DNA from 4 places in the Ruegeria sp. AP7 genome. Region 3 is predicted to be linked to each of the others. Evidence: riboswitches for the same ligand, from Rfam matches in the RefSeq annotation. Region 3 holds a riboswitch; each other region holds the start of a gene.

Region 1 (8,071 bases), on a different contig from region 3:
GCCGAGCATTGGGGACAGGCGATGATCGATGCCCATGATGATCACCATACGTGCATGGTCGGCAATTACATACGTGGATCAGCGCTTGCACCGCGTGGACAGTTCATAGCTGCGGCGACTGCGCTGGAAAAAGCAGCTTTGCACGCCGAAGCACACGCTGCTGAGGCAGGAAACGATCCGGATGTCGCGGCGATGTTACAGATCGAGAGCATGGCTGCCTTGGTCGACAGTTTCCTGGGGAATACTGAACGTGCTTTGGCTCGCGCCAAAAGTGCGGTTGATGCTGCAGGGGCATCGGGGCAGTCGCTGACGGTGGCAAATGCGATGCATTGGCAGACCGAGATCTACATGCAGACCGATCATCCGGATTATCCGCATATGGCAAAGACTTTTGCAAAGATCGTGCGAGACAGTGTTGGCCCATATTACAACGCGGTTGCAACCGCGCATCTCGCGGGTGCGTCGATACGTTCGGGCGAACCAGCAAAGGGCGTCGCCTTGCTGCAATCGGCCTGGGAAAAAATGCATGCGACCGGAGCCAAGGCGGCAGGTGTTCTTGTCCATACTGAACTTGCGCGTGGCTTTCTCGCGCTTGGTCAAATCCTGCAAGGTCTGGAAGCAGTTGATGCTGGTTTAAGATTTGCGGATCAAACCGGAGAGCGGAATTACGAAGCCGAGCTAAACCGGATCAGAGCTGCGCTGCTGGCAAAGCAGGAAGACGCTTCTGATGAGGCCGAGGCCGCGTGCCGAACGGCGATACAAGTGGCCCGTGATCAGGGAGCTGCTCTGTATGAGAAACGAGCATTAGAAGATCTGGCCCGTCTGCGACCAGTTGACCCTGAGATTGCTGCACGTCTTGCCAAGCTGAATGATGCCGGGGTTTCGGCCTAGCGCCTTCGGCCCAATGCACAGTCATCCGGGGCAAGATTCAGACCAACAAATTCAGCGACCTGCGCAAATGAAGAGGTTTTTAGCAGCAGCCGATGACCCGTTTGCGAAAAGGTCTTGGCCGAGTACAGGTTCTTTGAGACCATTGGGTTGTTCATGAGTTGCGTGATCGCGTCATACCCCACCATTGACGTCATCAAGTCACCCATAATGACGGTCCCCTTGTGCTGCTCGGCGAACAAGCCCGGAAACAACTCGATCCGATCAACATTGCAATACATTCTGCTCAGGTCGGCGATTAGCTCGTCGGCGAAGGGCTGATCCCCCACAAGATCCGCGATGCTCGAGTGTACTCGACGTTTAAAATGATGACGATAGGCGTTCAGTGAGGGAAGTCGTGCTTTGCGTGTAAGGGCAATCGTTGCTTCGACCGGTGAGGGCACACCTTCTGCAGGCCTTTCGAACAGAAAATCAGGTGTATTGCGCAGCGATATCCTGGCTGCTGGTTGGCGCGAGAGCGAGCGGATCATTTCCTCAAGTCCCGTTTGTTCGACGAGGCGAGGGTTGAACCGGAATCCAGTCGGCTCGACCTGAGTGCCGTCGATGATGAAACGCTCGGGGATCATTGAATGCCAACGGTAAAGCAAATTGAATTCAATCGCGATTTGGTTTGAATGATGCCAACGCTGCCAGCGGTTGACGCCGACCGGCAGATGAAAAGGCATGTTTGCCACGTGGCTGATATAGTCCTCAATCACCAGCTTGATCAGCAGCGCGATCAGAGTGCACCGCGTGGTTTGGAACACGCGCTCTTTATCCCAACCGTCAGTGCCGCGTTTCTCGCGCCAGAGAAGATCGGCAAATGTATTGTGCGCGCGCATCATCAATGTGTTGATGGCAGTATAGCCGATCGTGCCGTTGCCGTTGTCCAGGCCGGTTGCGTGAAAATCAAGCAGCCTTTGATCGACTTGTTGGCGTGTCAGCTCGGGATGTGCGCGTTTCAAGGAGTTACGCAGCTTGCACGGATCATGCAGGGGCCGCGCGGCATTGTCACCCTCGGCGAGACTGCCATCAAATGGCGGGGCCAGCTTAACTCCACCGGATTGATCTTTTTTGAACAGCTTCGGCGGCCACATCTCGCCATTGTCGTCCATCCGAAACGCCAGTCGGTGGGTCATTTCGCCTGTTTCGGGGTCTCTTTCGCGCAGCATATCAGTTTGAAAATCGTTCAATCCGTAGATCTGGCATAAATCGACTTCGTGGTTTGAATCAGTCTGATCAAACGGTCCGGTTGGCCCGAAGGTCCGCAGAAAGCTGTCGGTGAACCATTGCGCGACCGAGATGAAAAGAACGGTCGTGCCTTGCGGGCACAACAAGGTAAGCGGGCTGCCATCTATCTGAGTTCTTCGGCGAAACAAGTCGGCCACTTCACTTTCCGATGGCAGGATCGGCGAAGGATCTTCGGGCGTTGTGTGACGACCAATCCAACGGTTGGAATAGACGCCTGGCCAGCTGGTATAGTCCGCGCCCAATGTATAGGGTCGCGGCCGGTGCACCCGCGCTGCATTCGCAAGCCTCATGGCTGAGATATAGCTTGTCGTGCGTGGTGCGATCTTGAACCCAAGATTGATAAGATCATCAATATTCAGCATCTAAATGGCTCCAATTGATCATCGGTTTGGAAAACGGGCGCGGGCGAGGCTAAGGTAAGTCTTAAGCCGGATTGCGTTGATCGGGCCCAGAGGTTTGTGCTCGGCGGTCACACGCCATGGCGAAAATGACAGGGTATCACCATCGAGCGGATCGAATTCTGCATCTTTTTCCATGATAATATCTGCGATGGGTGTAACCGTTCGATGAAACGGGTCGAGTGGTGCGTCCGGCTCTGGACCGCAGGCCCATCTGACGCGGTTGTCGAGCGGATCGAAGTCGCCATCGTTTCGCGGTGGTTCGATTATACAGAACTCAAATCGATTGCCGTCACTGGCGACGTCCTGACGGAGTTTCAGGCTGATGCCGTCATGCTCGTCCACCGGTTTGGTTGCTACCTTATGTCGAACGCTGCGGGCGAGGTATCGTACTGTCAGGTCAGTCCCCAGCCGATAGGGCGTCGTTGACCAGAAATGCGCCTCGAATGGCGACTGCATGTAGTTCGAGGCAAAATCGCTCGCAGTCTGAAGACTTCGCCTGCCTTTTTGTGTGGCAAATGCGCGAAACAGGGCCACCAACCCTCGAGTGATCAGCTTCAATGACCAGCTGCGACGCTTATTTGCCGCGTGTTGTAGGGCTTGCAGAGTAGCGATCAGTCTGCTTAGCCGTTCATAATCGTCGGAAAGGTAGCTGGGGAAAGTGTCCCGATCGACAAGAACAAAGTCGAACTCATCGCTGATTTGCGAGATGTTGAGTTGTGAAAGTGCCTCGACGTCGATCAGTTTGGTGCCCGGCACATCAAATAGCTTGACCGCCATTCCATGGGCATCGGTTTTACGATCATCCAGATGCGCACCGTTGGAAAAGCGAACTGCTGCAGAATAACTTACTGCTTTTTCGAAAAGGCCATGGCGCAACCTTTCCGGCAGATCGTCCCGGATTGTGAAAGTGGCTTTGACACATCCATGGCTGCGCCCATGTTGCGCTCTTAACCTTCGACCTTTCCACTTCGCGATCGCTTCAAAATTCTGATCGATGATATCGTCAACCACGTCTTCAGGTGAAGTGTTTGGCAAAGAATGTGTCACGAACCCCCTTTTCCCGAGCAAGCCCAGGCAATAATTAACCTCTACAAAAATATCCGACAGCCAGCCCCTTCTAAATGCCCGTAGATTAACCCTTTTTGGTTTTTCTTTCAAACGAAGTGACTTATGGCAGCCTTATTGCCTCATTCCCTTCGATGTCAAACAGCCGTTTTCGCGTCAGAATGAAGTATACCGGTCAATAGTTGGTAGGGTGGGATTCATCGATTTACGACTTCAAAACGGACACGGTTGGCGCCGTATTCGCTAGTGTTGCGTTGGCTTACTTTCGAAGACTTAAGCTTGGAGAAAGTTATTGACGCATTTCTTGATCTCGGGCACTCAGGCAGCAGATGGTTCCCAACGATACGTCAGAGGGATGAAAAGGGAATACGGTGAGGAATGCCAAGCGGCGCCAATTCCGTAACTGCCCCCGCAACTGTAAGCGGTGAGCTATGCCAAATAGCCACTGACCCCAAGGGTCGGGAAGGTTGGCCAAGCGCAGACCCGCAAGTCAGGAGACCTGCCATCAATTGTTCAACCAACCCGGGGCGGGGCGTCCTGGAAGGAGGTATTGATGACACGTTTCACACGTGTGCACACGACTGGCAGCTTCCGTCTGCGCTTGGAAACAAGCGGAGTGAGAAATGCGAAAATAGCTGATCAATACATTGTCGACAACGTGAACCGCCGATGCGGGGAGCCCAACGCGGTGTTCAGAATAATCAGAGCGTTACGATATAACATTGCAAAAACTTTAATTGCGCAATAAACGGTGGCGAGATGACGAACAATGTTGATCATATCCTTCTTGTCTGCGCGAGCTGCAGAAGTGGCGAAAGTGCAGACAAAGTACCCCAGGCGTTGAAGCATATATTGCCGAGGGAATTTGTGATCCGCTCTGTGAATTGTATGGCGGGTTGTGAAAGGCCAACCACCATCGGCTTTCAGGCCCGTGGCAAAGCACAATATCTATTTGGTGACATTTCTACAGATGAAGATTTGGACGCGATCGTTGAATTTGCCCATCAGTATCTGCGCAGTGGCGATGGTTGGACAAATGCCACTGATCGGCCACGGGCATTGTTCACGAAAACTCTCTCACGCCTGCCGCGTATTGAGCTTGAGGAAGCGCTATGACCAAGCAAAGCTTTCTGATTGCCGAAAATCTGGAATATTACGCGCTTAACGGAGATATCTTGTTGCAAGGCGTTTCGTTCGCCTTGGACGAGGGCGCTATTCTTGCGATCGCTGGTCCGAACGGGGCAGGTAAAACAACGCTTTTGAATCTACTCTGTGGTGCCGAAGCACTGGCATTGGGGGATGTGCGTATGAATGGACAAAGCCTCAAGCACCTATCCGCAAAAGAACGCGCCCGCATGATAGCCGTTGTCAGCCAGCAGGAATTTCCTGATGGGCGTCTGTCACTGCGTGATTATGTGGCATTGGGTCAGATTCCCATTCGCGCAGATCGCTCGGCCGAAGATCATGCATGCGAACTGAACCGGATACTTGACCTCACTGATCTGGCTCCATTGGCAGAAAAGCGGATGGCTCAGCTTTCTGGGGGCGAGCGTCAGCGTGCGCATATTGCGCGCGCCTTGGCACAAAACCCCTCTTTGCTGTTTCTCGATGAACCCACCAATCATCTGGATCCAGACGCAAAGGGGCGGATGCTATCGCTGGTCGCCGATCTTGGGGTCACAGTGGTAATGATCGTGCACGATCTGGTCATGATCCCTGAATTCGCCACACATGTTGCTTTGATGAAATCCACGCGCCTGACCGGATTTGGCACGGTCGCCGAAGTTCTGACGCCCGAACGGGTCCGTGAAACCTTTGGCGTGGATTATCTGTGCTTTCACCATGAGGGTCGCGTGATACCGGCTCTTGATATCCGAAGAACCACTGTTTCTACATAAACTCAGGAGAATATTGATGAAACACATCTGGTCCGTGGCTTTGGTCACTGCCATTGCAAGTAGCGCTGCAGCGCAGGAAGTCACCGTAGACAATTGCGGCGAACCCCTTGTGTTTGAGACGTTGCCGGAACGGTTGGTCGTGCATGACATGAACATGACGGATATGGCTTTTGCTTTGGGGCTACAGGACAAGATCGTCGGCCTCACCGGGATCACCGGCTGGTACAAGACCAGCCCGGAATTCGATACCTTGCGGGGTGACATTCCGGAGCTAGCGCCGAAATACCCCACTGTTGAGAACCTCGTCGCAGCGGACCCAGATTTGTTTTTCGCGGGCTGGTATTATGGAATGAAACCGGGTGGGGATGTGACACCAGCCACATTGGAGCCCTTCGGGATCAAAACCATGATCCTGACCGAAAGCTGTGTGCATTTGGACAAGGATCGCCCCGAGTCCAGCATGGACCTGCTGTTTGACGATGTTCTGCGTCTTGGCAAGGTTATGCAGGTCGAGGACAAGGCCGAGGCGCTAGTGAGCGAATGGAAAGACGAATTGGCCGCGATCGAGGCGCAAACGACCGAGTTGCCGAAACCTCGAGTTTTCTTGTTGGATGGTCCGGCGGATGCACCGTTCACTGCTGGGAAGTTTGCCATTCCCGATGCTATGATCGCTGCGGCGGGTGGTGAGAATGTCACCCATGACATGGATACAAGCTGGGGGCGTAGTTCCTGGGAAGCCGTGGCCGCATCTAACCCCGAATTCCTGGTGCTGCTGGATTATCAGACCGGCAACGGCGCGGCAGATACCTTCAAATTCCTGCAAGAGCATCCGGTGATGTCGCAGACAGATGCCGTCAAGAATGAGCGTTGGATCGGCTTGCGGTACGAAGAATTGACACCTGGCCCCGCAAATATTGAGGCGATCTCGAAAATGGCTCAAGCGATGCATCCGGGCCTCAACTGATATGGGCCGATTTGGCTTAACACTTCTGCTGGGGGCGGCTATTTTGGCCGCCCTTGTGCTGGTTTCCACGATTTACGGAACCACCTCGATCCCGGTGTCTGAGACATTTACTGCAATTATGCGTGGCACGGGTATCGACGACGGCGAGATGTCTCCGATGCACCGGATCGTGTTTGATCTCAGGTTGCCCCGTGCATTGTTCGCCGCTGTGATAGGCGCCGGACTTGGTATCGTTGGCGTCGTCCTACAAACCACCACTCGCAACGATCTTGCCGACCCTTTTCTCTTTGGCTTGTCTTCGGGGGCCGCCGCAGGTGCGGTGTTTGTCATCACCGTAACCGGAGATGTGCTGGGTTTTTGGACACTGCCGCTCGCCGCCTTCTGCGGAGGGCTCGTCGCGTCGGGCGTTGTATTGGCGCTGGTTCACGGTTTGCGCACAAGTGCGCCAGAGAAACTAATCCTGGCGGGATTGGCGGTTTCATTCCTGTTTTCAGCCATCACCAATTACTTGATATTTGCGGGTGACAACCGCGCTGCCCACTCGGTGATCTTCTGGATGTTAGGTGGATTGGGCTTGGCCCGCTGGGAGACGTTTCCCCTTGTTTGTGTTGGGCTGATCCTGATCCTAACGTATTCGCTGTATCGCAGTCGTTGGTTGGACGCGCTGCTTACGGGGGATTTAACCGCAGCAACTCTTGGGGTCCCTGTTCAGGGATTGAGATTCAGCATGTTTTTCACGGCAGCTTTGGCAACTGCAGTTTTTGTCTCAGTGGCGGGTGTGATCGGATTTGTTGGCCTAATGGTGCCACACATAGCCCGCGGAATTGCGGGACCTTTGCACAGCCACCTTGTACCGACTGCCGCGATTGTTGGCGCTGCGTTATTGACCGGTTCGGATATTCTCAGCAGGCTTTTGCTGGCGCCACAGGAGTTGCCAGTAGGGATTGTCACGACTTCCATAGGTTCGGTTTTTGTATTTTTGCTTTTGTTCAGAACAGCAAGAAACCAGCGGTGAATTTAAGTGACTAACAGCCGCAGCTATCGCTTTCCGGATTTAATCGCATCTCCGCTTCTTGATGGTCGCAATGAGCCTAAAACTGCCAACTTCTCAATAGTTTACTCTATTTGAAAGGTGCAGTCGGGCTACAAGTTTGGCAAACAAATGATCATTCTACTTTTGGCGAGATACGCCACAGAAAAGCGCCGCCGATAAAGAATGCCAGATCACCGAGTGATGTGACCACGCGGAACAACCCGATTGCAATCAGCGCTTCTGCCTCAGGTATGTAGGCCTGTAAGAAGATGAGCAGAACAAACTCACGTATTCCGATCCCTCCAGGCGCGCCAGGAGTGACATAGCCTAACAGCCAAGACGTCACGGCAATGACTATGATGGCAGGGTCATAGTCACCGGAAACCAATCCAACCAATACCAACAAAGTAAAGCCCATGGCTAAGAAGAAGATGGAAGCAAGCAACGATCCGTAGATAAGCCTTTGTCGCGACGGCGTGTTGGGGTGCGCTCCAAGCATTCTTCAAATTAGTTGATCAGCAAAATGGCAATA
Region 2 (8,071 bases), on a different contig from region 3:
AAACACGCCCGCAGCGCACTGAGCAAGTTCGTGAACGATACTCAGATTCCATTTTTCGATACTCAGATGGGTAAGGGTGTCGTGGATGAGCGCTCCGAACTGTTTTTGGGCACAGCCGCTCTGTCGGATGGTGATTATCTGCACTGCGCCATCGAACGCGCTGATCTGATCATCAATGTGGGTCACGATGTTGTGGAAAAACCGCCGTTCTTCATGGAAGAGGGCGGCACCAAAGTGATCCATGTTAACTACAAGGCCGCGCAGGTCGATCAGGTTTATTTCCCTCAAGTTGAAGTGGTTGGTGATCTGGCGCAATCCATCTCCAAATTGGGTGAGTTCCTGCAAGGACCTTTGGAATTTGACCGCAGTTACTTCCAGCGGGTCAAAAACGAGACCGATCTACACACATCAGAACGCGCTGATGATCCGCGCTTTCCGGTCATCCCCCAGCGGTTTGTAGCTGACACACGCAAAGTCATGGGGGATTGCGATATCATCGCTTTGGACAACGGTATCTACAAAATTTGGTACGCCAGAAATTATCAGGCCTATCAGCCCAATACGGTTTTGTTGGACAACGCGCTTGCCACCATGGGGGCAGGTTTACCTTCGGCCATGATGGCAGCGAAGCTATATCCCGAACGCAGGGTCATGGCCATTTGCGGTGACGGAGGGTTCATGATGAACAGCCAGGAGATTGAAACCGCCGTTCGTCTTGGCCTCAATCTGGTTGTTACTGTTCTGAATGACAGCTCGTACGGAATGATCCGTTGGAAGCAGTCGCATGCGGGGTTTGATGATTGGGGATTGGAATTCAAGAATCCTGATTTTGTGCAATACGCCAACAGCTATGGTGCTGCGGGTCATCGGGTCGAAAGGACAGAAGATCTGGTGCCTACCTTTGAAAAAGCGTTTGAAGCAGGTGGTGTGCATCTGATCGACTTGCCGGTCGATTACAGTGAAAACCAACGTGTCCTCATTGATGAGCTTGCGGCGAAGGTCTGTCTGATATGAGTAATGTTGTTGAAGTTCTGAACCCGTTTGATCTTGAGAAAATCGGCAGTGTCGAGGTTAAAAGCTGGAACGATATCAATGTGATGCTGAACGTGGCACACGGTCTGCACCGTGATCGGGGCACTTGGTTGCCTGCTTACAGGCGGATTGAGGTTCTGAAGAATGCAGCCCGGATCATGTCCGGCCGCGCGGAAGACCTTGCGATGCTGATCGCCAGCGAAGGTGGCAAACCCTTGATTGACGCGCGCATCGAAGTGGCACGTGCTATTGATGGTGTCGAACTGTGTATCCATGAAATCGGGCAGATGGCGGGCCGGGAAATACCGATGGATCTGACAGTAGCAGGATCGGGTCGGATTGCCTTTACACAGCGTGAACCCATCGGCGTTGTGGTTGCCGCAAGCGCGTTTAACCATCCGTTGAACTTGATCGTACATCAGGTGGCCCCGGCTGTGGCCACTGGATGCCCGGTCCTCGTCAAACCGGCGCTTGATACACCACTGTCATGCGAAGCATTTGTCGACATCCTGTATGAGGCTGGCCTGCCAAAGGAGTGGTGCCATCTGGCGATTTGCCAAAATGATGTAGCTGAACGGATGATCACGGACGCGCGCGTCGGATTCTTTTCTTTCATCGGATCGGCACGTGTCGGGTGGATGCTGCGCTCGAAGCTGGCGCCGGGGACGCGATGCGCGTTGGAGCACGGCGGAGCGGCGCCAGTTATCATCGATGAGACAGCCGACATTGATGCCATGATCCCCTTGTTGACCAAGGGTGGATTTTATCATTCCGGTCAAGTTTGTGTCTCGGTTCAGCGTGTTTTTGCTCCATCAGGGATGGCGGAAACGGTCGCTCGAAAGTTGGCAGAAGCCGCGTCAGCGCTGAAGGTGGGTGATGCCCGTGACGCCAGCGTGGAATGTGGGCCACTGATCCGTCCGGGTGAAGTTGATCGCGTAGAACAATGGGTAGACGAAGCGGTTGCGGGAGGTGCCCGCGTAATGACAGGGGGTAAACGGCTGGGCCGAACGACCTATGCACCGACTGTCCTTCTAAACCCACCGGCTGATGCGAGTGTGTCCACCTCCGAAATCTTCGGGCCGGTTGTTTGTGTTTATGAATATGATGATCTTAGTGCTGCATACGACGCTGCAAACGCTCTTCCTTTTGCATTTCAGGCGTCGGTCTTTACCAAATCCCTGGATACAGCAATGCATGCCGTGCGGTATTTGGACGCCACGGCCGTCATGGTGAACGATCATACTGCTTTTCGGGTCGACTGGATGCCATTCGCGGGTCGCCGTCAATCAGGGTACAACACCGGCGGTATCGGCTACACCATGCATGACATGACGCAAGATAAGATGGCTGTAATACGGCTGTGATGAAGCTGTCAGGATCGATCCGATACTGATCGAGCGAATGTGGGTACTCTAATTTCGCAAATGGCCTGCTTAGTGACGGAAACGATTGTTGACCGCGCTTTGCATGTTCTGGCATGAACACGCCATGTTCGGTTCCGGGGGATTCCCCCGGAAGCAATAGGGAATGTAGTACGGTGCTCTTCGCGCCAAATCTGCAACTGCCCCCGCAACTGTAAGCGGCGAGCGCGGCTGACAATGCCACTGGGATATCCCGGGAAGGCCAGCATAGCGCTTTGACCCGCAAGTCAGGAGACCTGCCGAACACGCGCCCTCGGAAAGGGTGCTCATTGTCGGCGACGGGGTGTGCGCTGTATCCGTTTGTCTCGGTCGACGAACGGACGCGGGCCCTCCCCAAGTCAAAACCAAATATGTGCCGGGGAAGGCGCGACCTGAGAAGGACTGAGTTTTGAAGATATTGTTTTTGGCAGCCGCAGCTGCTGCAGTGATGCCTACGTTTGCGAGCGCTCATTTCCTACTGGAATACACAGAAAACACGATGATCGAGCGACCCGGTGATGTGCCGGTAAAGCTGATATTCTGGCACCCGTTTGAAGCCGGTCATGTGATGACGCTTGAAAAACCGGAAGAATTCTATGTGATCCACAACGGCAGTAAAACCGATCTGCTGGACACATTGGAAGAAACCACATTTGACGGCCCAGACAACAGCGCCAAGGCGTTCAAAGGCTCGGTCCCGGTGAAGCGTTCGGGCGACTATGTGGTGGTGACCGTTCCTGCGCCCTACTACGAAGAATCTGAGGATATTTATATCCAGCAGATCACCAAGGCCTATCTGAACCGAAATGAACTGCCCACCGACTGGGATCAGCCGCAAGGTCTGGCAACAGAAATCCTGCCGCTGAACAAGCCCTACAACATCATTGCGGGCTCAACTTTCACGGGTCGCGTGCTGAGCGAGGGCAAACCAGTTGCAGGGGTCGAGATTGAGATCGAATACATCGCCGCCGCCCCTGACCTGAAAGGCACGGGCGCCGCTGCACCGACGGTGTCGCCGCTGCCAGGTGGTGCACTGGTCGCGATTTCGGACGAGAATGGATATTTCAGTTTTGGTGTACCCAAAGCCGGTTACTGGGGTTTCGCCGCTCTGGGCTCTGGTCCGAAAACCGAGCATGAAGGTAAAGAGCTGAGCCAGGATGCCGTGATCTGGATCCGCGCCTGGGATCTGGAGTAGGCCCTTATGCACATTGTAGATGGTGCTCTTTCGAACCCTGTCGTAATCGGCGGTGCGATCGCTGCTGCAGGCGGGATTGCAATGGGGCTGAGGTCGCTGGATCTGGATCGCATTCCCACAGCGGGTGTTCTGTCAGCCAGTTTCTTCGTTGCTTCGCTGATTCATGTGCCGATTGGCCCATCTTCTGTGCATCTGATCCTGAATGGCCTGGCCGGGCTTCTACTCGGTTGGGCCGCCTTTCCGGCCTTGTTTGTCGGGCTGCTGTTACAGGCTGTTTTCTTTGGATTTGGTGGACTGACCGTTTTGGGGATCAATACCGTGAACATTGCTCTGCCAGCGGTACTGACCTGGATGATCTTTGGCCGCCTCATCGCCCGAGGCTCGGCCATTCAGGGGGCGATTTGGGGCGGTATCGGGGGGGCGTTCTCAATCGCAGCCACAACCGCGTTTGTTGCCATTTCACTGGCGATGTCCGGTGACGCGTTCCTGCCTGCGGCCAAGCTGGTGTTTTTCGCCCATATACCGGTTATGGGCATTGAAGCCATGCTTACGGGGTTTGCCGTGATGTTGGCGCGCAAGGTGAAACCGGAACTGTTCAAAAAGGCGGTTTTAACATGAAACAACTGGTTGTTATTGCCACGCTGATGCTCACACCGATTTCGGCCCTCGCACACAAGGTCATCGCGGGGGTTTTCCCCGCTGGCGAAGCGATCGAGGGTGAGCTGGGGTTCTCCAATGGCGATATGGCAAGCGACCAGGAAGTTTTCGTCTACGGCCCCGATGGTGCTGAACTAGGTCACACCGTTACCGATGGGGACGGGTTCTTTTTGTATATCCCCACAAAACCTGTTGCGCATACCTTCAAGGCCGATCTTGGCGCGGGCCATGTGGCAGAAGTGACAATGCCCGCAAACGAGGTGGCCGAGATCATGGGAGTTGCCGCTGAGGTTGCGGAGATCGGCGCTCAGTCTACGACTGTTGCAAGCGTTGGAACCGTGATGGTTGCGTCTCTGTCCGATCAAGAACGCGCCGCGATCGCTAAAGTGGTGCGCGACGAAACCCGCCCCCTGCGCCGAGAAATTGCCGCCTATCGCGAACATAACGATATGCAAAGTATTTTGGGGGGCATCGGGTATATCGTTGGTCTCTTTGGCATCGGGTTCTATTTCGCCGCGCGCCGGAAGATGGCCGCCTGATGGCCCATGCGCTGGAACCCCAAGCCAAAACTCTGGCCGAGGCAGGTGGGATTGAGCCCTACGGGGTGATCGTGGATTTGGATCCGCGGATGCGCATCGTAATAACATGTCTCTTTGCCGTCCTTACCGTTGCACTAAGTTCAATCCCGTCATTGTTGATCGCGCTTTCAGTTTCGATCGGGCTGTTGCTGATGTCGCGGTTGCCCATTCGCCGAACTCTCAAACGTATGGCGATGATGGACAGCTTTATCATCTTCATGTTGGTGCTTTTGCCATTCTCCATGCCCGGAGACACCATGTTCACCCTCTTTGGATTTGCGGCAAGCTGGCAGGGGTTCTGGAAAGCCATTGAGATCGCGCTGACGGCAAACGCCGTGATACTGGCGCTGATGGTCCTGGTAGGGTCGATGGAGCCTGTCACATTAGGTCATGCATTGCACAAACTTCGCTGCCCGGGGGTGCTTGTGCATCTGTTGATGTTCACGATCCGCTATATCGAGGTGCTGCGCGAAGAGTACCTGCGTCTGCGCGGCGCGATGAAAGTCAGAGGTTTCCGACCGGGCACCAACTGGCACACCTATCGCAGCTTTGGTTATCTGGTCGGTATGATGCTGATCCGCGCCATTGAACGTTCCGAGCGCATTCTGGACGCGATGAAGTGCCGAGGGTTTTCGGGCCAGCTTCTTTTGTTACAGGAATTTAACCTGACCCGACGGGATTATTTGTTTGCCACGATGATGTGTGCGATCTGTGTCAGCCTTCTTATTCTGGATTTTCAATGACGATCCTTAATCTCGAAGACATTTGCTTTTCGTACCCGGGTCAGGCCCCGGTTCTGGACGGAGCGTCGCTGCGGCTTGAACCTGGCCAGCGGTTGTCGATTGCAGGTCCAAATGGATCAGGAAAATCCACACTTTTTCGCATTGTCCTTGGCCTTCAAGCGCCCTCTTCTGGGCGCGTGAACATCTTTGGTAAGGATAGGTGTGTCGAGGCCGACTTTCACGAGGTTCGCCGCCGTATAGGACTGGTGTTCCAAGACCCTGACGACCAGTTGTTTTGCCCGACCGTGGCAGAAGATATCGCTTTTGGCCCGCTCAATCTTGGGCGCAGCACGACCGAAGCGCTTGCCATCGTTGACAAAGTGCTGAGCGATTTGGATCTGATGCATCTGCGTGACCGTATCACGCATAAACTATCAGGTGGTGAAAAACGGTTGGTGACGCTTGCCACCGTACTCGCGATGGAGCCTGAGGCGTTACTATTGGACGAGCCGACCAACGCGCTTGATGCCAAGAATGAAGCACGGCTTCTGGAAATTTTGCAGGGATTACCTCAGGCAATTCTATTGGTCAGTCATGCCCCTACGTTCCGCCGCTCGTTGGCGCCCGAGACCCTCGAACTGCGACGTGGGAAGCTTGTAACGTTGTAAGGCTGATACGCTACGATCGGATGCCGCGCGTTGGCGGCAACCATCAGATCCAATGGAATAGGCAGATCAACTGAAGATCATGTTGGTTGGTTCAAAGCCATTAGATCGGGATTGGCAGAGACATTCCCACGTTCGGGTAGAACCGCTGAATGACGCGAGCGATTGCCCGCAATCATAGACAGCAAAAACTCGGAAAAAAACGTTTGCACCCCAATAACAATCATCGTGAACGCAGCGATCAAAGTGCGCATCTCGTTCAATGCCGCAAAGTCCGAGGCAATCCAGCCAGGGGTGATAGTGGCCGCCCAGATTAAGCCGCCAAATGTAAGGACAAGCCCGGCCAGGATCCAATATTGCAAGCGCGAATATCCGAACAATACCCGAGCGCGTTCTGTTGGCAATCGTAGCCCATCCCGATAGCTGCACATCAGTGCCGCCAGCCACAGCACCTCCGTCTGAAAGGCCAAGACCATGGCCGCACTCGCCGCGACGGCCCAGTGATCGCCGATCCTGAAGCCACCGATCAGCGCCATTTCCTGATCTCCGCTAAGTTGCAGTAGAACGGTGATTGCAAATCCTGCGAGGAACGGGACCAGTGCAGGCACCAGAAACAGCCAGGTTGGGCTGAGCAAGAACATGTATATCAGGTGCCGAAGCCCATCTCTCCACGGATTTAAATGTGGTGCCCTGCCGCGTCCGTCAGGGGACAAGGTTACAGGAACCTCGGCTATATTCAGCTTCCGCAGCACAGATTTCCGCAGCATCTCGGAAGCAAATTCCATCCCGGTTGAAGATAGGTTGAGCCGCTCCAATGCCTCTCGCCGGATGGCGCGGATGCCACAATGGGCGTCACCGATACCAGTGCAAAACAAAATTCTAAGAATGCCCGACAAGGCCGGGTTGCCGATATAACGGTTTATCCAGGGCATTGCACCTGGCTTGATTTCGCCACGAAACCGATTGCCCATGCATAATTCGGCACCATTCATCAACTTTTCGATCATCGGAACCGCTTCGACGAAATCATAGGAACAATCGCTGTCGCCCATCACCAGATACGTGGCGTCGCTTGCCGCAAAACCACCAATAAGGGCAGCGCCATAACCGGGTTCTTGAATGTTTACGACTCGGGCGGCGGCCTTTTCAGCTAGGGCTTGACTGCCGTCCGTGCTGCCATTGTCTGCAACGATTACTTCGCCTGATAGCTGGCATCGCTCAGCGAGTATCTGCAAGGCTTGTTGCGCTCTGATTACACAGGAAGAAATCGTTCCCCGCCTCGTTCAGGCAAGGCATAACGATAGCGACCGAGTTTTCGGCTGGCACCATGGTTCAGATAGCTCCCAATAGCGGATCGTAACATCAACAATAAAAGATAATAGCCATAATAGTGTCCAAATCGTGGCCTTAACTGGCCGCAGTTGGAACATTTCGCTTGAAAGGGCTTGCTGGAAATTCTCCGAAGCGGCGGGCGCTAGTTAGAGATAAATTTACAATAACAGGCACGGTCGCAGGAACTTGCCTTGTTAAACTTTGCAAACCAGGAATTGACGATTAAGAAGGTCATATGAATACTCAGTCTCATACCAAAAGTACCGCCCGATCTCTTCCAATTGCGCTTTTGCGCGCGCGTGAAACTGTTATGGCACCCATCCGGGATATGCTGCAGGGTATTCGCCTGACCGAACAGAAATGGCGAATTCTGCGCGTACTGGATGAGTTGGGAGAGGTGGAGCAAAGCGCAATTGCGCATGAGGCTTGCCTGCTTTTACCCAGTGTGACCCGTATTCTACGGACGATGGAGGCAGACGGGCAGATTACA
Region 3 (8,071 bases):
TTGAATGATGAGTGACTCAGAAAACTGGGTGCGAATTGTGCAGGAATTCCAGGCTCCGGCGAAACGGATCTGGCGTATGTGGACCGATCCGGCGCTTTTTCAGAAATGGTATGGGCCCAAAGGGTTCTCAGTTCCAACTGCAGAGATCGATTTGCGTGTTGGAGGTATACGAAAGGTCTGTATGGAAATGAAAACGCCGGATACCACCATGAGGATGTGGTTTACTGGCGTTTATAAAGAAATCTCAGAACCGTCCCGGTTGGTCTATACCGAGAGCATGTGTGACGAGGATGGAAATATTCTTTCGCCAAAAGATATGGGGATGCCCGAGGGAAGCCCAGACATAACCGAGGTGATTATTGATCTTCTCGAACAGGATGGTAGGACACGCATGACCATGGTCCATCGGGGTGTGCCCGCCGGAAGTGCAGGCGAAGGCGGATGGAAGCAAGCATTCGAGAAGCTGGATGCTGTTCTCAAGGAAAGATGATGCTTCGGCCTTGATCTGACGGTCTAAAGTTCCTTCCTTGCCCTAAGCGCTGCTGTGATCGTCCCATCATCCAGATAATCCAACTCGCCTCCAATCGGGACGCCCTGCGCTAGGGAAGTCAGGCGGACCTGCCCATCGAGTTGGTCGGCGATGTAATGTGCGGTGGTTTGGCCATCAACGGTGGCGTTTAGGGCGAGGATGATCTCGTTGATACCCTCGGCCAGAACCCGATCCTTTAGCCGTGGGATACGCAATTCATCCGGGCCGACACCGTCCAGTGCTGACAATGTGCCGCCCAAAACATGGTAGCGACCCTTGAAAACCCCGGCGCGCTCCATCGCCCAGAGGTCGGCGACGTCTTCCACGACGCACAGTTCCCCGGTTGCACGGTCTTCGCTATTGCAGATGTCGCAGATATCGGTCGTGCCCACATTGCCGCAGTTTAGGCATTCACGGGCCGTGACAGCCACCTGCTGCATGGCATCCGAAAGCGGCGTTAGAAGCAGGGCGCGTTTGCGGATCAGGTGCAGGACGGCGCGTCGGGCCGAGCGAGGGCCGAGGCCGGGCAGCTTGGCCATAAGGTCGATCAGATTGTCGATGTCGCTGTTCGAACTCACCGCGAAGCTCCTGCAAAGAGGCCGGGTAAGTAAGCCCCGGCCATTGATCCGTCAGGAGGGTGTATCAGAACGGCAGCTTGATGTCTGCGGGCAGACCCATGCTTTCGGTCAGCTTGGCCATTTCAGCCTGCGAGCGCTCCTGCGCCTTGGTCTGGGCGTCCTTGATCGCAGCGAGGATGAGATCCTCGACCACTTCCTTGTCATCGCCGTTGAAGATCGACGGGTCAATATCCAGACCTTTCAACTCACCCTTGGCGGTTGCGGTGGCTTTGACCAGGCCGGCGCCCGATTCACCGACAACCATCAGGTTGTTCAGTTCTTCCTGCATCTCGGTCATCTTGGTCTGCAAGTCCTGCGCAGATTTCATCATTTTGGCCATGTCACCCAGGCCGCCGAGTCCTTTAAGCATCGGTAATCTCCTGTCACTCGATTTGAGGCCTAGATACGAAGCGTAACCGCGCGACACAAGAGGTCAGGACACTCCCGCCCGTCGTCAAGACCTTTGACAAGACCTTTCCTCGGTTTGGCCCGGGCAGGATCGTCGGCGTCAGCCGAGGAGCCGTGGCGGCACGGGAGCACCTGGCTGGATTGAGGAGATCGCTTACAGGATCAGTCTTCCTCGAACGGATCCCATTCGTCATCTACTTCGGGCAGGGCTTCAGTTTCGACCTGAGCAGCGCGTTGCTCGGCTGTTTCGATGCTTCTGATCCGCGCTTTCGGGAAATGACTCAGAACCGCTTGCACCAGTGGATGCTTTTCCGCTTCGGCTTTGAGAGCCAGATCAGCAGCATCCCGAACTTCCGCAATTGTCGGAGCGTCGCCTTCTGAGACAATCGATACTGCCCAACGGTTACCCGTCCAGCGTTGCAGCGATGCACCCAACCGTTGAGACAGATCGGTCGGGGCATTGTCGGCCGGGGTAAATTCGATCCGTCCCGGTTGGTACGACACGAGGCGTACCCCGTTTTCGACCTCGACCAGCAGTTTCACATCCCGGTTGGTACGGATTAATTCAACCACATGTTCAAAAGTGGGATACCGCGCTAGTGCTGCCTGTACGTCCTGAGCCAGAGCTGTACTCGGTCCGCCTGCATTCCCACCGATGGCCGAAGAGGTATAGGCCGGTCGGGCAGAGGCCTGTGGCGCAGCGCTCGCCTGGCCTGGCACTCCGATACCCGAACCCGGCGCGGGATTTGGGGATGGAGGTGCATCCTTTAAGCGCTTGATCAGTTCTTCCGGACTTGGCAGGTCGGCCACATGGGTCAGGCGGATCACAGCCATTTCTGCAGCCATCATGGCGTTGGGTGCAGCCGAGACCTCTTCCAGAGCTTTGAGCAGCATTTGCCACATGCGGGTCAGAACACGCATTGGCAGCGCTTCGGCCATCTGTTGGCCGCGGGCACGTTCGTCGGGTGAAACGGTTGGATCTTCGGCGGCATCGGGGGTGATTTTGACCACCGAAACCCAATGGGTGATCTCAGCCAGATCGCGGAGCACAGCCAGAGGATCAGCACCTTCTGCATATTGTCCGCTAAGTTCGGTCAAAGCACTGGCCGCATCACCGCGCAGGATCATGTCCATCAGATCCAGCACTCGACCCCGATCCGCCAGCCCGAGCATGGCGCGCACCTGATCTGCGCTGGTTTCACCCGCACCGTGCGAAATCGCCTGATCCAACAGCGAGGTTGCGTCACGGGCGGATCCTTCGGCGGCTCGGGTGATTAGCGCCAATGCGTCATCGGCGATCTGCGCATTCTCGGATTCAGCGATCTTGCGCAACAGGCCGATCATATCTTCGGGTTCGATCCGCCTCAGATCGAAACGTTGGCAGCGCGACAAAACCGTGACCGGGACCTTGCGGATCTCGGTCGTGGCGAAGATGAATTTCACATGCTCGGGTGGTTCCTCAAGCGTCTTGAGCAGCGCGTTGAAAGCGCTGGTCGATAGCATGTGGACCTCGTCGATAATGTAAATCTTGTAGCGTGCGCTGGCGGCACGGTAGCGGACACTGTCGATGATTTCACGGATGTCGTTCACACCAGTCCGGCTGGCGGCGTCCATCTCCATCACATCGACGTGGCGGCCTTCCATGATGGCGACGCAATGCTCGCACTGACCGCAGGGTTCGGTGGTGGGTTTACCTTCGCCATCAGGCCCAATGCAATTCATCCCCTTCGCGATGATCCGGGCTGTGGTTGTTTTACCGGTGCCACGGATGCCGGTCATGATAAAGGCCTGAGCGATCCGGTCCGCCTCGAACGCGTTTTCCAGTGTGCGTACCATCGCGTTCTGACCGACCAGATCGGCAAAGGTTTCAGGACGGTATTTGCGGGCAAGAACCTGGTAGGCGGGGCTTGGCGTATCGGTCATGTCTGCTCTGTCGGATTCGAGTTATGCCGCAGCGTAGAGGGCCCCGCTGTCCGCGTCCACAGCAAGCCGCGAGGATTTTCATTTTGGATTGCTGGCCGACGCGGTTAATATCGTACAGTCTAAGACCAGCCAGAAAGATTTTCTGATCAGCGTTTCGGGGGGAGCGTAGAATGGCTCAGATTGTTATCCATGCACTTCAAGTGGGCGGGGGCACGCTTGCGTTAACTTCAATGCCAGGGCGAGGAGGAGACTATTCCGGTGATCTTGATGCGGTTACCGGATGGAAGCCCGGCCTTATTCTGTCAATGACTACCGAGGTCGAGATGATCCTTGATGGCGCCAGGGATTTTGGGGCCGATGTTCGCAGCCGCGCTTGTCGCTGGGTTCATCTGCCAGTCGAGGATTACGGTATACCTTCCGACGACATTGATATGCGCTGGGTGGATGCCAGCGAGTCCGCTCGCCACGCATTATCGGGTGGAGGCCGAGTACTAATCCACTGCAAAGGCGGATGTGGCCGTTCTGGTATGGCTGTATTACGCTTAATGGTCGAGTGTGGAGAGCACCCGGACGAGGCATTGAATAGATTGCGAGCGTTACGCCCATGTGCAGTTGAAACCGACGCGCAGCTGCGCTGGGCGACTGCGCCTGCCAGTGTCTTGGTAGCCGAATAGCGATCAAGCCGACGGACGGTATTCAGCCTGCGCCCGAGTACTTCCGCCCAGGGTTAACACTTCCAGCATCGCGCAAGGCGGTCGGGACAAGGTGCCTCCAGGGATGGGGTGCGAGTCCGTGCCAAACATCAGGTCTGCATAGCTGTCCAGATGGTCGATCGCGACGTCTGAATCCGCATCACAGAACACTCGGGTTTCTTCGGGACCGGAGCGAAATCGGGCGGTGCACCCACTAGCGCAATGAGTCAAATCGCAGCTTCCTTCGATTCCGAATCCTGCGGTGGTAGTGGGGCCAGCTTTTCCAACCGAAGTGGCCAGTGCCCGTGCCATTCGTGCCAAAGCGGGGCAGTTTTTCCCGGTCCGTTGGCAAATTGTTGCCGAGAATTCATGCGTGTTGGTCTTCCAGATCATTCATGCGCCCTCCGCGCAGGGCAGGGGCATCAATCAGGAGGGACAGCATGCATGCGGTCTTGCCCTGCCCGGACACCCCGCCCGAGTTTCAGTTTCGATTTGATGGCAGGTCTCCTGACTTGCGGGTCATTGCTTTGCCGACCTTCCCGACCTTCAAGGCCAGTGGCATTTCGACATCGCTCTCCGCTTACAGTTGCGGGGGCAGTCTCGGACTGGGTTCGTTCCGGTTTTATCCGGGCAGAACCGCACCGTGTTCCCTTTTCATCCCGGCCCGGTTGGGCGCGAGAACCATCACGTCATCGCTAGCGGTACAATCGTTCGGGAGTCAAGAAGATTGATGATGGCATGTGACGCACGGTCCAGCCACGTCAACCTTGACTCGGCGCGCCTTGGGTGAACTGATCGGTTCAGTTGATTTCAGAGGGCACCATGTTGGACACACAGCAAGCGGTTGTCACCGAGGACATTCAGTTTCAGTCCGGCCCGGCAATACTGTCGGCACGGCTCTATCACCCTGTCGCAGAACCAGACAAAGTTGTTGTGATCAACGGCGCAACCGGTGTGCCCAGAGATTACTACCAGCATTTCGCAAGTTGGCTTGCAAAAGCGCACGGCATGGCCTGCCTTACCTATGACTACAGGGATTTTGGTCACTCTCTGACAGGCTCACAAAAGCAATCGCGTGTCACCATGGCGGATTGGGCGCTGATCGACATTCCGGCTGCACGGACCGAAATGCGGCGGAGGTTTCCACAGGCCAAGCTTTGGAGTATCGGGCATTCTTTGGGCGGGATGTTTGGTCCGGTCCAACCCGATATCAATCAGATCGACAGGATGATCTGTGTCTGTTCCGGTCTGGTAACGCTGAGGGATCATCCTTGGCCTTACCGTGCTTTGGCGACGTTGTTCTGGTACGGTCATGCGCCCCTGGCGGTACATGCGCTCGGGTATTTGCCCGGAAAGGCTTTGGGTTTTGGAACAAATCTGCCATCCCGAGTTTACTGGCAATGGCGCAAATGGTGCACAGCGCCCCAAAGCTATGTACCCGAAATCGGAGATACCTTGCCGGCAAACCGCTGGGCCGACATGGGCAAGCAAGTTGACATATTCGCCTTTGAGGATGATCAGGTTGTGCCCCCTGAGGCGGTTTGGCGGCTTGCCGATCTCTATGGTTCAGGTGTGCGGTGCCATCTGCTTTCGGCAAGTGAATTCGGGTTATCCGAAGTCGGCCATATCGGCGCGTTTGCCCGGCGAAACGCTGCCGTTTGGCCCCGGTTGATCGCCTAAAATGCTGGGCACCGGTAACCGGTGCCCAGAAAGGTCAAAGTCCCTTGCGGGATTTTTTCTCGTGCATCACGCTGCGCACCATTTTTCCAAACGCTTTATCGCGTGCGCGTGCCTGCGCCACCGAAGCCGAATTGTGCTGATCTTCGCGACGCAGCTTGCGCCATCGGTCCAGCCGTGCGGGATCAAGTGCCCCGGTTTCGATTGCAGCCTGTATCGCACAGCCGGGCTCGGTGTTGTGCTGACAATCTGAGAATCGACAGTTCATGCTCAGGTCCGAGATATCAGAGAACACCTCGTCCACACCCTCTTGCGCGTCCAACAGGCGTAACGCACGCATGCCGGGTGTATCGATCAACCAACCTCCGTTGCTCATTCGATGTAACGCACGCGCCGTTGTTGTGTGCCTGCCACGCGCATCATCTTCGCGAATGGCTGCGGTGGCTTGATTCTGCCCGGTGATCCCGTTGGCAAGTGTCGTCTTGCCAACGCCAGAAGATCCGACCAGGGTGCTGGTCTGTCCTTTCGGGCACCACGACAGGACCTGTTCGATATCGGACTGATCCAAGGCATTTACGGCCAAAACTGTCAGAAACGGGGCCAGTGACTGGGCCTGTTCGACATAAGCAATTGCGTTGTCGCAGGTGTCCGACTTGGTCAGAACGATCACCGGATAGCTGCCTGCCTGATGGGCCAGCGCAAGATAGCGCTCTAGTCGGGGCAGATTGAAGTCGGCATTGCAGGAACTGACGATGAACAGCACATCCACATTGGCCGCGATCAACTGTGCTGCGACGTCTGTGCCCGCGGCCCGGCGCTGCAGCAGGCTGCGCCGTTCCAGAACACTGCGAATGCGTTTGTTTTCATCGGTCAGCACCCAATCTCCGACCGCAAAAGCACCAGTCGATTGGTCTGGGGAGAGTAGGGGAGTCTCGCCTTCTGGACTCAACCCGATCAACCGATCCCGGTGAACGGCTGCGATGCGAAAGGGGAAAAGGGACGGCTCAGCCGCATGCTGAGCTGCAAAGTGAGAGGACCATCCGAGGTCCGATAAGGAAAGTGACATGTGTCTGCCTGTGATCAGAAACAACAATCCTGTCGAATGGCGAACGCGCATTCGCAGGTGAGGTATTCAGGCAGTCAGCTGGAAAAAAGAATCAGAACCGGTCTGCCCGAAGGGTCATTGCTACAATCATAAACGCCCTCCTACGGCTAATGGGTTCAAAGTGAGAGGTTGGACATCGACCCAAGCGGGGCTCGTTGTGGCTGCTTCCTTCCGGACCTGACCAGGTTGGCGAGGCGCTCGCCCGCGCCAACCTCTCGAACAACGATATAGGCCTCCGGCTGTAAAATGGCAACCCGTCAGAAGGTCAGATGAATGCGCATAAACCCATCAGTATCACGGGGCAGTATCTGGGGATCATAATCCGCCAATTCTTCCAGGTATTTGTCCGCGCCGGGACCGGTGGTCAGAATTGCTCCACGGCTTTGGGTCGGCACAAACGAAAACGGCTGAGGAGCTTGTTCCAGTGGGTCGAGGGGCGATCTTCCTGAGATGTAATCGCACAGGATTTCGTGAATGCGCAGCGACGGCAGGTTTATCTGATCTGCTTGAAAGTCGACAGGAAAATGACCGCCCCCGCTGGCGCGATAATTGTTGAGTGCAACAACAAACCTTTGATCGGGGGCGACAGGCAACCCTTGAAATGTAAGATCGCGAACGCGGCTATGGCCGGGATCTGTGATCCGTCCGGTTGCATCGAAACGAGCGGGTTGAGACAGGTCGAACCGGCAGGTCACGCCATGCAGTACATCAAAATAATACCCCGCCCGCAGAGGATCGATGAGGTTGACGGGATCATTCAGCAAAAGCTGATTGAACAGTCCGGCGGACATCTCAAGCCAGTCACGAACCTGTTCCCCGGTGATCAAAGTGGCGCGCAACTCGTTTGGAAACACGCACAGATCAGCCACATTGCGTACCGAGATTCTTCCCGCCGGGACATCGGTATAAAATCGAGTGCCTGCGCGGCCTCCGAATTTGGTCGGGGCGGCGGCTGACAGGACGGGATGGTCTGCCCATTCAGTACTCAATAGGTACGGCCGAAGCGCTGCAGCTTGAGCGGTTGCGATAAGCGCCAACCCACGATCAGGGGCGCAGAACGAAAAATAGCTGTGTAAAGGGTGTGGGACATTGCCGACGGGCTTGGCTGCGCGGACGCGTG
Region 4 (8,071 bases), on a different contig from region 3:
CGCGCTGCAGGGCTTGTTTCTTGCGGCGGTCCTCGGCGGATACGGTTTCAGCCATGGGCGTCTTCTCCGATATGAGAATTCTGCAAGGCCTCAACCAAATCGAGCCAATCAGGTCTGGCCTTCAACTCTGCGGCTTTTGCACTATGCCATTCGCAGGCTTTGTGGTGAAGCTCGGCCAAATGAGGATCAGCCATCATCTCGGCTTTGATGTCATGCATGGCGGGCATGTGGCCCAAGATCGAGCGATCTTCGACATCATTGTGATTCATTACAAGCCAGTATTTCAGACCTTGGTCCTGGCCAACATGGTTAGTCCGGCCCCGTTCACGTTTGACAAGAAAGCTATCGGTACTTCGTACTGCATAGTGGTGAATACGCGCGAATTCATGGCTGAATCCGCGCCAAGCCTTCCATTTCACCTGATCTGCCGGGTAGAGGTTTCCGCCTGCATCTCTCCACAACACCCCTTCGTACGGTGCGTCGGGATTTGGAGCGTCCTCTGGATTGATCCGAGGACGGTGGGCGCGAAACCGACTAAACTTGCCGTTATTTCGGAATAGCGTTTTGAAACCTTTCGTCCGGTGATGGGGGTAGCTGTCTTCGGTGGCCGCCTGAAAGAACATCTCAGGGACAGGTCGATCGACAAAGTCATTTAAGCCGGCATTTCCGAACATACGCCAACAGATCGATATTGCATCAGCTTCACCGCTTGCCTCTACCAGTGACTGAACATTGCCTTCAGGCAAACGGATGTTGACGTATTCATCCACATCCAGGCTCATAATCCAATTTGCGGACTGATAGCTTGGATGACTGCGAGATCGGGTAAAAGCCCGGTTCTGGGGCGCAGCGCGTGGTCCGACCTTGTTGCGTTCATGATGCGCCCAGCCTAAGGCCTGCATCCGATCACCGATGACATCTGTGCCATCAGAACAGTCGTTGGTGTAGATCAGGATATCATTGAACCCGATTGCGCGGTTGTAAGCCACCCAATCGATCATAAATGGCCCTTCGTTCTTCATCGTCGTCACGATGAGAAAGGTCTCGTTTGCCATAAGTTAAACTCTTGCCTGTGCCATTCTCGGACTATTGTTGATCTAATTAGAATAGCCTTAGGATTTTGTCCAATTCGCCGGTGACTTCCGCGGGGGCTACTTGCCGGGCCAAATCAGACATTCGGGCCTGCGCTATTCGCCATTGCTCTCCACCAAATTCTGCGGACGCACGCTCAACTCCTTCGACAATAGCCGCGCTGTCAGTGCTTTTCACAAAGTAAGGGTAATCTGCACCCAGATAATATTCGGCATCGTGAACCTGCCGATTTACCAACACATTTGCCCCAATAACAGCTGCGTTGAAACCCTTAGTGAAGGGCTTAGAGGACAACACTCCGCGAGTGAGAACAGGGCTCGGGTCACGCGTGCAAATGTGAAAGTTTGCCTCTGATAGTCTTGCGATGAAGGCCTCCACATCACCTTTACCGTCATAACCGGGCACTACTGACTGCTCTGCCAGAGCGGGCGGCAAGACAACGTTATCAAGCAGTCCGAAATAACCCAAATTGAATTCCGCCTTGGGTGCAGATTCCGGAACGAGTCGCGGATCCGCATGATGCCTCAGATGGCGCACCTGAACACCCGGAGTCGGATCAAGCGCGGGCAATCCCTGGCACAAGCTACGCTCACCCTGATACGAAGCAGCGATATGGACGTCCACAAAACCGGCTTCCAGTTGCCCGGCAATGACATCCAGATGATCAACGCAAATGCCTGCCGCGACTTTCTTCAAGGACGCTCTAAACTCCTGCCCCAAATTTGATGCAGCACTTTTGTGAAAAATCACAATTGCGTCCCTGCAGGAGTCTACAAATCGCCGACACGCATGTACCCGAGAGGCTTTGGGAGCCAACACGACTTCGAATGTGTATCGCTCCGATAAATGCGCGCGCGCCATTGCAGCCAACTGGTCAACACGCATCGCCTTGCCACCCATTGTTTTCTGGCCGATGCGATATGCAAAGATCACTTTCATGTCCGAGTTGCTAAGCTACGCATAGCGCAACGTTCCTCCGAAGCGGGGCCAACTCTCTGAAACTGCATCGCAAATTGAATTGGGTTCGTGGCCTCTGGATCAATTGTCAGAGTGTTATCCAACTGATCAATGAAAGCTACTTCCAAGTCGAGTGGTTTCCAATCCAAATCCGATCGCTGCAACCAGGCAATCAACTCCAATTAATGTGCTTAATTCTTGCAACGCCAGAGCTCAACACATCACAAAGAACCAAAGAGTTGAAGGGCCTTCATCAAAATCAAGTAATCTCTTTATCTTGACCTCAAGCACTCCGTCGATATTGCGGGATCACCTCATAGCCCGGCTTTTCTGGCTCATCGTCCAGCATCTCGGCTGGAAATCCCGGTGCCCGAATCTCAAGCCCGGTCGCATCCTCCAGCCGCCTGATGATGTTGGGAGATAGCTCTCTCTCTCCATAGCGAGAGATCCCGTCCTCAAAAATCTTGATCATCACCGGGTTTATCTCCAGCGGCACCCCGGCGCGGTCGGCGACCTCCTGAAACAGACCGATATCCTTTTTGACCAGATCCATGGTGAATGAAATATCGCGGGACCCATTCAGAATCACTTGGCTTTCCGTTTCGTGCACAAATGATGTACCCGACGAAATTTTGATCGCCTCATAGGTCGTGCCAAGATCCATCCCTGCGGCCTTTGCGGTCACCAAAGCCTCGGCGCAAGTGATCAGATTTGCGGTTGCCAAATAGTTTGTCAGCACCTTCAACACTGAGGCCGATCCCAAATCGCCTGTGTGCAAAACGCGGCGCCCCATCGTCGTCAGGAACGGCAGAATGCGCTCAAATGTTTCTCGATCGCAGCCTGCGAAGATCGAAATATTGCCCGTAGCCGCCCGATGACACCCGCCCGATACCGGGCAATCGACTGCAGCCCCCCCACGTTCGATCACCGAAGCACCCAATCGTTTTACTTCCGATTCGTCTGTGGTGGACATTTCCATCCAGATCTTACCGGATGTCACTTCGGACAGCATCTCCTGCATTACCGCGTCCGAGGCGGCAGGAGATGGCAGACAGGTAATCACGGCGTCACAATCACGCATCAATTGGGCGGGGCTTTTAGCTGCCTTCGCACCCTGCGCGACAAAACCAGACACAAGATCAGGGTTGAGGTCATGAACGGTCAGGTCAATCCCATTGCGCAGCAGCGAGCCCGACAATTTTCCGCCCACGTTTCCCAGCCCGATGAAGCCTACTTTCATATGACGCTCTCCCTGTTCGTCTTTCGATGCACATGCGAACACGCCTGTTGACCTAAGTCATGCCGTCCAGCGACCCTCAGAGGTCGCTTTTTTGCCCCTGTACGCACAGTTGAGCGAGACTCGCTTGACAAGGGGGGTGATGCTGTCCCAAGAGCCAAGTGTTGGTGTCTGCAGCAGCAGATGAAAAGGGAATGCGTCAGCGGATTTTCCGTCAAACGCAGCCGCCCCCGCGACCGTGACCGGAGAGGGTGCCCAAGCCACTGGCGAATGCCGGGAAGGCGGGACATCCGACAGAGCGCCGCTCTGACATCCGCAAGCCGGGAGACCTGCCAACGCCCGAAGATGAAACCGGACGGGGTGTTCCGGTGTGGGGCTTTGATCGGCCCGCATGAAACCCCGTCCCCCACGAAGAGGATTTGGGGGATGAGAGACATGACCGAGACCACACCGGTCGAACTGCTGGTCTGCACCACCTGTCGTCGCGGCCTACCCGTCGAAGACGACGCCCAACGCCCCGGCACATTGCTGCACAAAGCGCTTGAACAGGCCGCCCTGCCGGAAGGCATCACCCTGAAAGCAGTAGAATGCCTTTCAAACTGCGATGAGGGTTGTTCTATCGTGCTGCGTGGCGGACCTGATCGCTGGACATTCGTTTACGAACACCTCAGCGAAACCGATCACGTCGAAACCATCATTGAAGGTGCCACCAAGTACCTTAATACCGAGGACGGGCTGGTCAAATGGCGTGAACGCCCCGAACACTTCCGCAAGAATTGCGCGGCCCGTATTCCCCCGATTGGAGCCCTGAAATGAGCAATCTCGAAAAACTGCCCGTCACCGTGATCACCGGCTTTCTGGGCTCGGGCAAAACGACGCTGGTCAAGCATTTGATGCAGAACCCGCAAGGCAAGCGCTTGGCTGTTGTAGTCAATGAGTTCGGCGATGTGGGTGTCGATGGCGATATCCTGAAATCCTGCGCAATCCCGGATTGCCCAGCAGAAAACATCATGGAACTGGCCAATGGCTGCATCTGCTGCACTGTGGCCGACGATTTCATTCCCACGATCGAAGCGCTTATGGCCTTGGAGCCGCGCCCCGATCACATCCTGATCGAAACTTCGGGCCTGGCCCTGCCCAAGCCGCTGCTTAAAGCGTTCGACTGGCCAGACATTCGCTCGAAAACCACCGTCGACGGCGTGATCGCTTTGGCCGATGCCGAAGCTGTTGCCGCTGGTCGGTTTGCACCCAATGTCGAAGCGGTAGACGCCCAGCGCCTTGCCGATGAGTCGATCGACCACGAGACGCCACTATCGGAAGTGTTTGAAGATCAGATCTCCTGCGCCGACATCATCCTGCTGACCAAGCCCGATCTGGCTGGTCCCGAAGGTGTCGCCAAAGCCAAAGAGGTCATCGCGGCCGAAGCCCCTCGCCCCCTACCCGTCGTCGAAGTCGCAGAAGGTGTCGTGGACGTGCGCGTTGTCTTGGGCCTTGAAGCTGCTGCCGAGGACGACATGGAAGCGCGTCCCAGCCATCATGATGGTCATCACGATCACGAGCATGACGATTTTGAAAGCATCATCGTCGAACTGCCGGAACAGACTGATCCGCTGGATCTGGTCGCCAAGATCGAACGCCTGGCAAAGGAACTGAACATCCTGCGCGTCAAAGGCTATGCCGCGGTTCAGGGCAAGCCCATGCGCCTGCTGGTACAGGCCGTCGGCTCGCGGGTACGTCATCAGTATGACCGCCCGTGGGAACCTGGTGAAGAGCGCCGCTCGCGCCTTGTGGTCATCGCCGAGCATGATGATATCAAAGAGGCCGAAATCCGTGATATCCTTGTGGGTGTGACCGAGGCCGCCGAGTAAGATTCATGCACGTCGTCTTCCGCGAAAGCCACGGGTTAGAGGAAACCGAGACCCCAACCGATCTGGGCCAGAGCCCGGCGGACTTGGTGGTGCTGTCCTTTTCTGACAGTGATCTTGGCGCTTTCGCGGCGGGCTGGCATCGCGGTGGCGGGCCAGACGGGCGCATGCCAACCCTGCGGTTGGCCAACCTGACAGCTCTAAAACATCCCCTGTCAGTCGACACATATGTTGAACAGACGCTCGAGGGGGCCAAAGGCATCTTGATCCGCCTGATTGGCGGCGTGCCATATTGGTCTTACGGCTTGCAGCAGGTTCTGGCACTGGCACAGGCCAAGGGGATCGCATTGGCTGTCCTGCCTGCGGACGGGCGCGAGGATACGCGGCTGGATGAGTACTCCACCCTGCCCGTCTCAACCCTGCGGCGCTTGGCGCATCTGTGTGATACCGGCGGAGAGGTTGCGGCACAGGCCGCGCTCGCACAGATGGCGCTGGCGGCGGGACTATATGCCGGTCCGGTGATGGGGGCAAAGACCATACCGGATTACGGCGCCTGGTGCCCGGATCGTGGCGTGATACCGGCGGACACAGCTTTTTCGGGCGATGCAAAACGCATTATTGTAACGTATTATCGGGCCTACCTGACCTCTGCCGACACTGCCCCAATCGCGGCTTTGATCCGCAGTGTGAGATCGCGTGGATTCGAGGCCATTGGCCTGTTCGCCCCGTCGCTCAAAGCGCCAACCGCCGCTGACTGGTTGCGTGAGACGATCGTGGCGCTGAAACCTTCAGCGATCATCAATGCCACCTCCTTTTCGGGCAAGGGCGCATCAGGCACTTCACCCTTGGATGCTGCCAATGTGCCCGTCTTTCAGGTCGCCCTCGCGACCTCGCGCCGCAAAGCCTGGGCAGAAGCGGAACGCGGGCTTTCGCCTGCTGACCTCGCCATGCATGTGGTGCTGCCCGAGGTCGACGGGCGGATTAACGCGGGCATCGTGTCGTTCAAAGAACCGGGCAAGCGCGATCCTTATCTGGAATATTCGCGTTTTGCCCACCAGCCCGAACCTGACCGGATCGAAGCTGTCATCGATCGGGTCTCTGGCTGGCTGGACCTGCACGAAAAGCCCAGTTCGGATCAAATACCGGCGCTGGTTCTGTCGACTTACCCGGGTAAGGACTGGCAGATGGCGCATGCAGTTGGCCTTGATGCGCTCGCTTCTGCCGAAGCGATGCTGACCGATCTTCAGAATGAGGGATATGCAATCGCACCGGCCGAGCCGATTGCCGAAACCCTGCTGGGCGCCCGGATTTCATGGTCATTGCAGGACTACCTGATTGCGCATGCAGAGCTACCCGATCAATTGCGCGCCGATCTGCAGGCGGTCTGGGGAGACCCCGAGGACGATCCAGCGTTCGCAGATGGAGCATTCCATTTCACGGCCCTTCGGCGTGGCAACGCTGTGATTGCGCTGCAGCCAGAACGAGGCACGCCAGAGCTGCGCGAGGATGACTATCATGACCTTTCGCGCACGCCTCGTCACAGCTACGTCGCCTTTTACCTTTGGCTGCGCAAAGGGATAGGCGCGGATGCTTTGATCCATATTGGTGCCCATGGCACGCTGGAATGGCTGCCGGGTAAATCGGTCGCTTTATGCAATGAATGCTGGCCCGAGGCGTTGATCGATAAACTCCCGGTGATCTACCCGTTCATCGTCAATGACCCCGGCGAAGCTGCGCAGGCCAAGCGCCGGATCGGCGCAGTTACGCTGGGCCATATCCCGCCCCCGATGAAAGAAAGTGGTACGCCGGATCGCATGGTTCGGCTGGAAGCACTGCTGGATGAGTTCTCGAACGCGGACGGTCTGGACCCCAGGCGCCGTGACCGGTTACAGGAAGATATCCGCGACGAGGCCCAGGCCATTGGGCTGGCAAGCGACCTTGGCCTCGATCAGGCCACCTGCATCGCCGAGGCGATCACGCGCATTGATCGATTTGTCTGCGATATCAAGGAAAGTCAGTTCGGCGACGGCCTGCACATCTTTGGACGGGTTCCAGATGTGACGGGTGATTTCAACCCCGCGCCTTCTGCCCAAGCTGAGCGCAATGCTCTGGTCGATGCGCTAGCTGGCAAACGAATCGAAGCCGGACCTTCAGGCTCTCCCTATCGCGGACGCTCAGACGTGCTGCCTACTGGGCGGAATCTTTATACCACCGACCCGCGTTCTGTGCCCACGCGTGCGGCCTATACTCAAGGCGTCAAGCTGGCAGAGGAGTTGGTGCGTCGACACCTGCAGGAAGAAGGCGACTATCCTAAGGGGCTGATCGTCGACCTGTGGGGCTCGGCCACGATGCGCACCGCAGGCGAGGAATTCGCCATGGCGCTGCACTTGCTGGGTGTGAAACCGATTTGGGACAAAGGCTCGGAGCGTGTTTCAGGCATCGAAGTGCTGCCGATCACCGACCTCAGCCGTCCGCGTCTGGACGTGACCTTACGGGTCTCGGGCCTGTTCCGTGATGTGTTCCCAACGCTTTCGGCGCTTTTTGGTCAGGCCGTACGGACACTGTCTGATCGGGACGAAGCGCCCGATTGGAACCCCTATGCCGGACAGGAACCGGCGGCGCGGGTCTTTGGCCCCGCCCCCGGCAGCTATGGCGTCAACATGACCCAACTATCCGAAATCTACACCGATGAGGCCCGCTCAAAGGCGGGTGAGGCGTGGTTAGATGCCAGTTCCTTTGCACTGGAAGGTGAGCATATCACGAAGGACGTCGATGGCATTACGCGGCGTGTCGCCAATGCTGACAGCTTTGTACACCTCCAGGACCTGACCGAGACCGACCTGCTATTGGCGAATGACTATGCCACGCATGAGGCCGGGTTTGCTGCCGCCAAGAAAATCACCGGTGGTAACGCTCAGCT

Evidence for each region. Region 3 has a riboswitch for cobalamin ahead of ACR0KN_RS13200 (hypothetical protein). Riboswitches for the same ligand answer to the same signal wherever they lie in the genome.
Region 1: it holds a riboswitch for cobalamin, as region 3 does, so the genes downstream of both, ACR0KN_RS12320 (DUF1636 family protein) here and ACR0KN_RS13200 (hypothetical protein) in region 3, are expected to answer to the same signal.
Region 2: it holds a riboswitch for cobalamin, as region 3 does, so the genes downstream of both, ACR0KN_RS17865 (DUF4198 domain-containing protein) here and ACR0KN_RS13200 (hypothetical protein) in region 3, are expected to answer to the same signal.
Region 4: it holds a riboswitch for cobalamin, as region 3 does, so the genes downstream of both, ACR0KN_RS00315 (DUF1636 family protein) here and ACR0KN_RS13200 (hypothetical protein) in region 3, are expected to answer to the same signal.

The regions. Positions count from the first base shown of each region.
Region 1 is NZ_JBQFVT010000005.1:254,631-262,701, reverse strand. Features, by position in the region: gene ACR0KN_RS12335 (ATP-binding protein) at 1-891, shown strand, start outside; gene ACR0KN_RS12330 (peroxidase family protein) at 888-2,540, opposite strand; gene ACR0KN_RS12325 (catalase family protein) at 2,559-3,626, opposite strand; cobalamin riboswitch at 3,958-4,165, shown strand; gene ACR0KN_RS12320 (DUF1636 family protein) at 4,404-4,760, shown strand; gene ACR0KN_RS12315 (ABC transporter ATP-binding protein) at 4,757-5,542, shown strand; gene ACR0KN_RS12310 (ABC transporter substrate-binding protein) at 5,559-6,506, shown strand; gene ACR0KN_RS12305 (FecCD family ABC transporter permease) at 6,508-7,521, shown strand; gene ACR0KN_RS12300 (lysylphosphatidylglycerol synthase domain-containing protein) at 7,673-8,038, opposite strand; gene ACR0KN_RS12295 (hypothetical protein) at 8,047-8,071, opposite strand, start outside.
Region 2 is NZ_JBQFVT010000012.1:18,277-26,347, reverse strand. Features, by position in the region: gene ACR0KN_RS17875 (acetolactate synthase large subunit) at 1-1,014, shown strand, start outside; gene ACR0KN_RS17870 (aldehyde dehydrogenase family protein) at 1,011-2,396, shown strand; cobalamin riboswitch at 2,509-2,711, shown strand; gene ACR0KN_RS17865 (DUF4198 domain-containing protein) at 2,842-3,627, shown strand; gene cbiM (cobalt transporter CbiM) at 3,634-4,245, shown strand; gene ACR0KN_RS17855 (cobalt ABC transporter permease) at 4,242-4,823, shown strand; gene cbiQ (cobalt ECF transporter T component CbiQ) at 4,823-5,605, shown strand; gene ACR0KN_RS17845 (energy-coupling factor ABC transporter ATP-binding protein) at 5,602-6,252, shown strand; gene ACR0KN_RS17840 (glycosyltransferase family 2 protein) at 6,330-7,484, opposite strand; gene hpaR (homoprotocatechuate degradation operon regulator HpaR) at 7,817-8,071, shown strand, end outside.
Region 3 is NZ_JBQFVT010000006.1:136,183-144,253, forward strand. Features, by position in the region: gene ACR0KN_RS13170 (ArsR/SmtB family transcription factor) at 1-15, shown strand, start outside; gene ACR0KN_RS13175 (SRPBCC family protein) at 8-490, shown strand; gene recR (recombination mediator RecR) at 514-1,107, opposite strand; gene ACR0KN_RS13185 (YbaB/EbfC family nucleoid-associated protein) at 1,172-1,516, opposite strand; gene ACR0KN_RS13190 (DNA polymerase III subunit gamma/tau) at 1,717-3,477, opposite strand; gene ACR0KN_RS13195 (protein-tyrosine phosphatase family protein) at 3,648-4,151, shown strand; gene ACR0KN_RS13200 (hypothetical protein) at 4,155-4,562, opposite strand; cobalamin riboswitch at 4,650-4,870, opposite strand; gene ACR0KN_RS13205 (alpha/beta hydrolase family protein) at 4,992-5,849, shown strand; gene rsgA (ribosome small subunit-dependent GTPase A) at 5,884-6,912, opposite strand; RNA gene ffs (signal recognition particle sRNA small type) at 7,071-7,169, opposite strand; gene ACR0KN_RS13220 (bifunctional 2',3'-cyclic-nucleotide 2'-phosphodiesterase/3'-nucleotidase) at 7,209-8,071, opposite strand, start outside.
Region 4 is NZ_JBQFVT010000001.1:62,892-70,962, reverse strand. Features, by position in the region: gene ACR0KN_RS00335 (class I SAM-dependent methyltransferase) at 1-55, opposite strand, end outside; gene ACR0KN_RS00330 (glycosyltransferase family 2 protein) at 48-1,055, opposite strand; gene ACR0KN_RS00325 (hypothetical protein) at 1,102-1,788, opposite strand; gene ACR0KN_RS00320 (NAD(P)-dependent oxidoreductase) at 2,333-3,289, opposite strand; cobalamin riboswitch at 3,435-3,637, shown strand; gene ACR0KN_RS00315 (DUF1636 family protein) at 3,722-4,102, shown strand; gene cobW (cobalamin biosynthesis protein CobW) at 4,099-5,154, shown strand; gene cobN (cobaltochelatase subunit CobN) at 5,160-8,071, shown strand, end outside.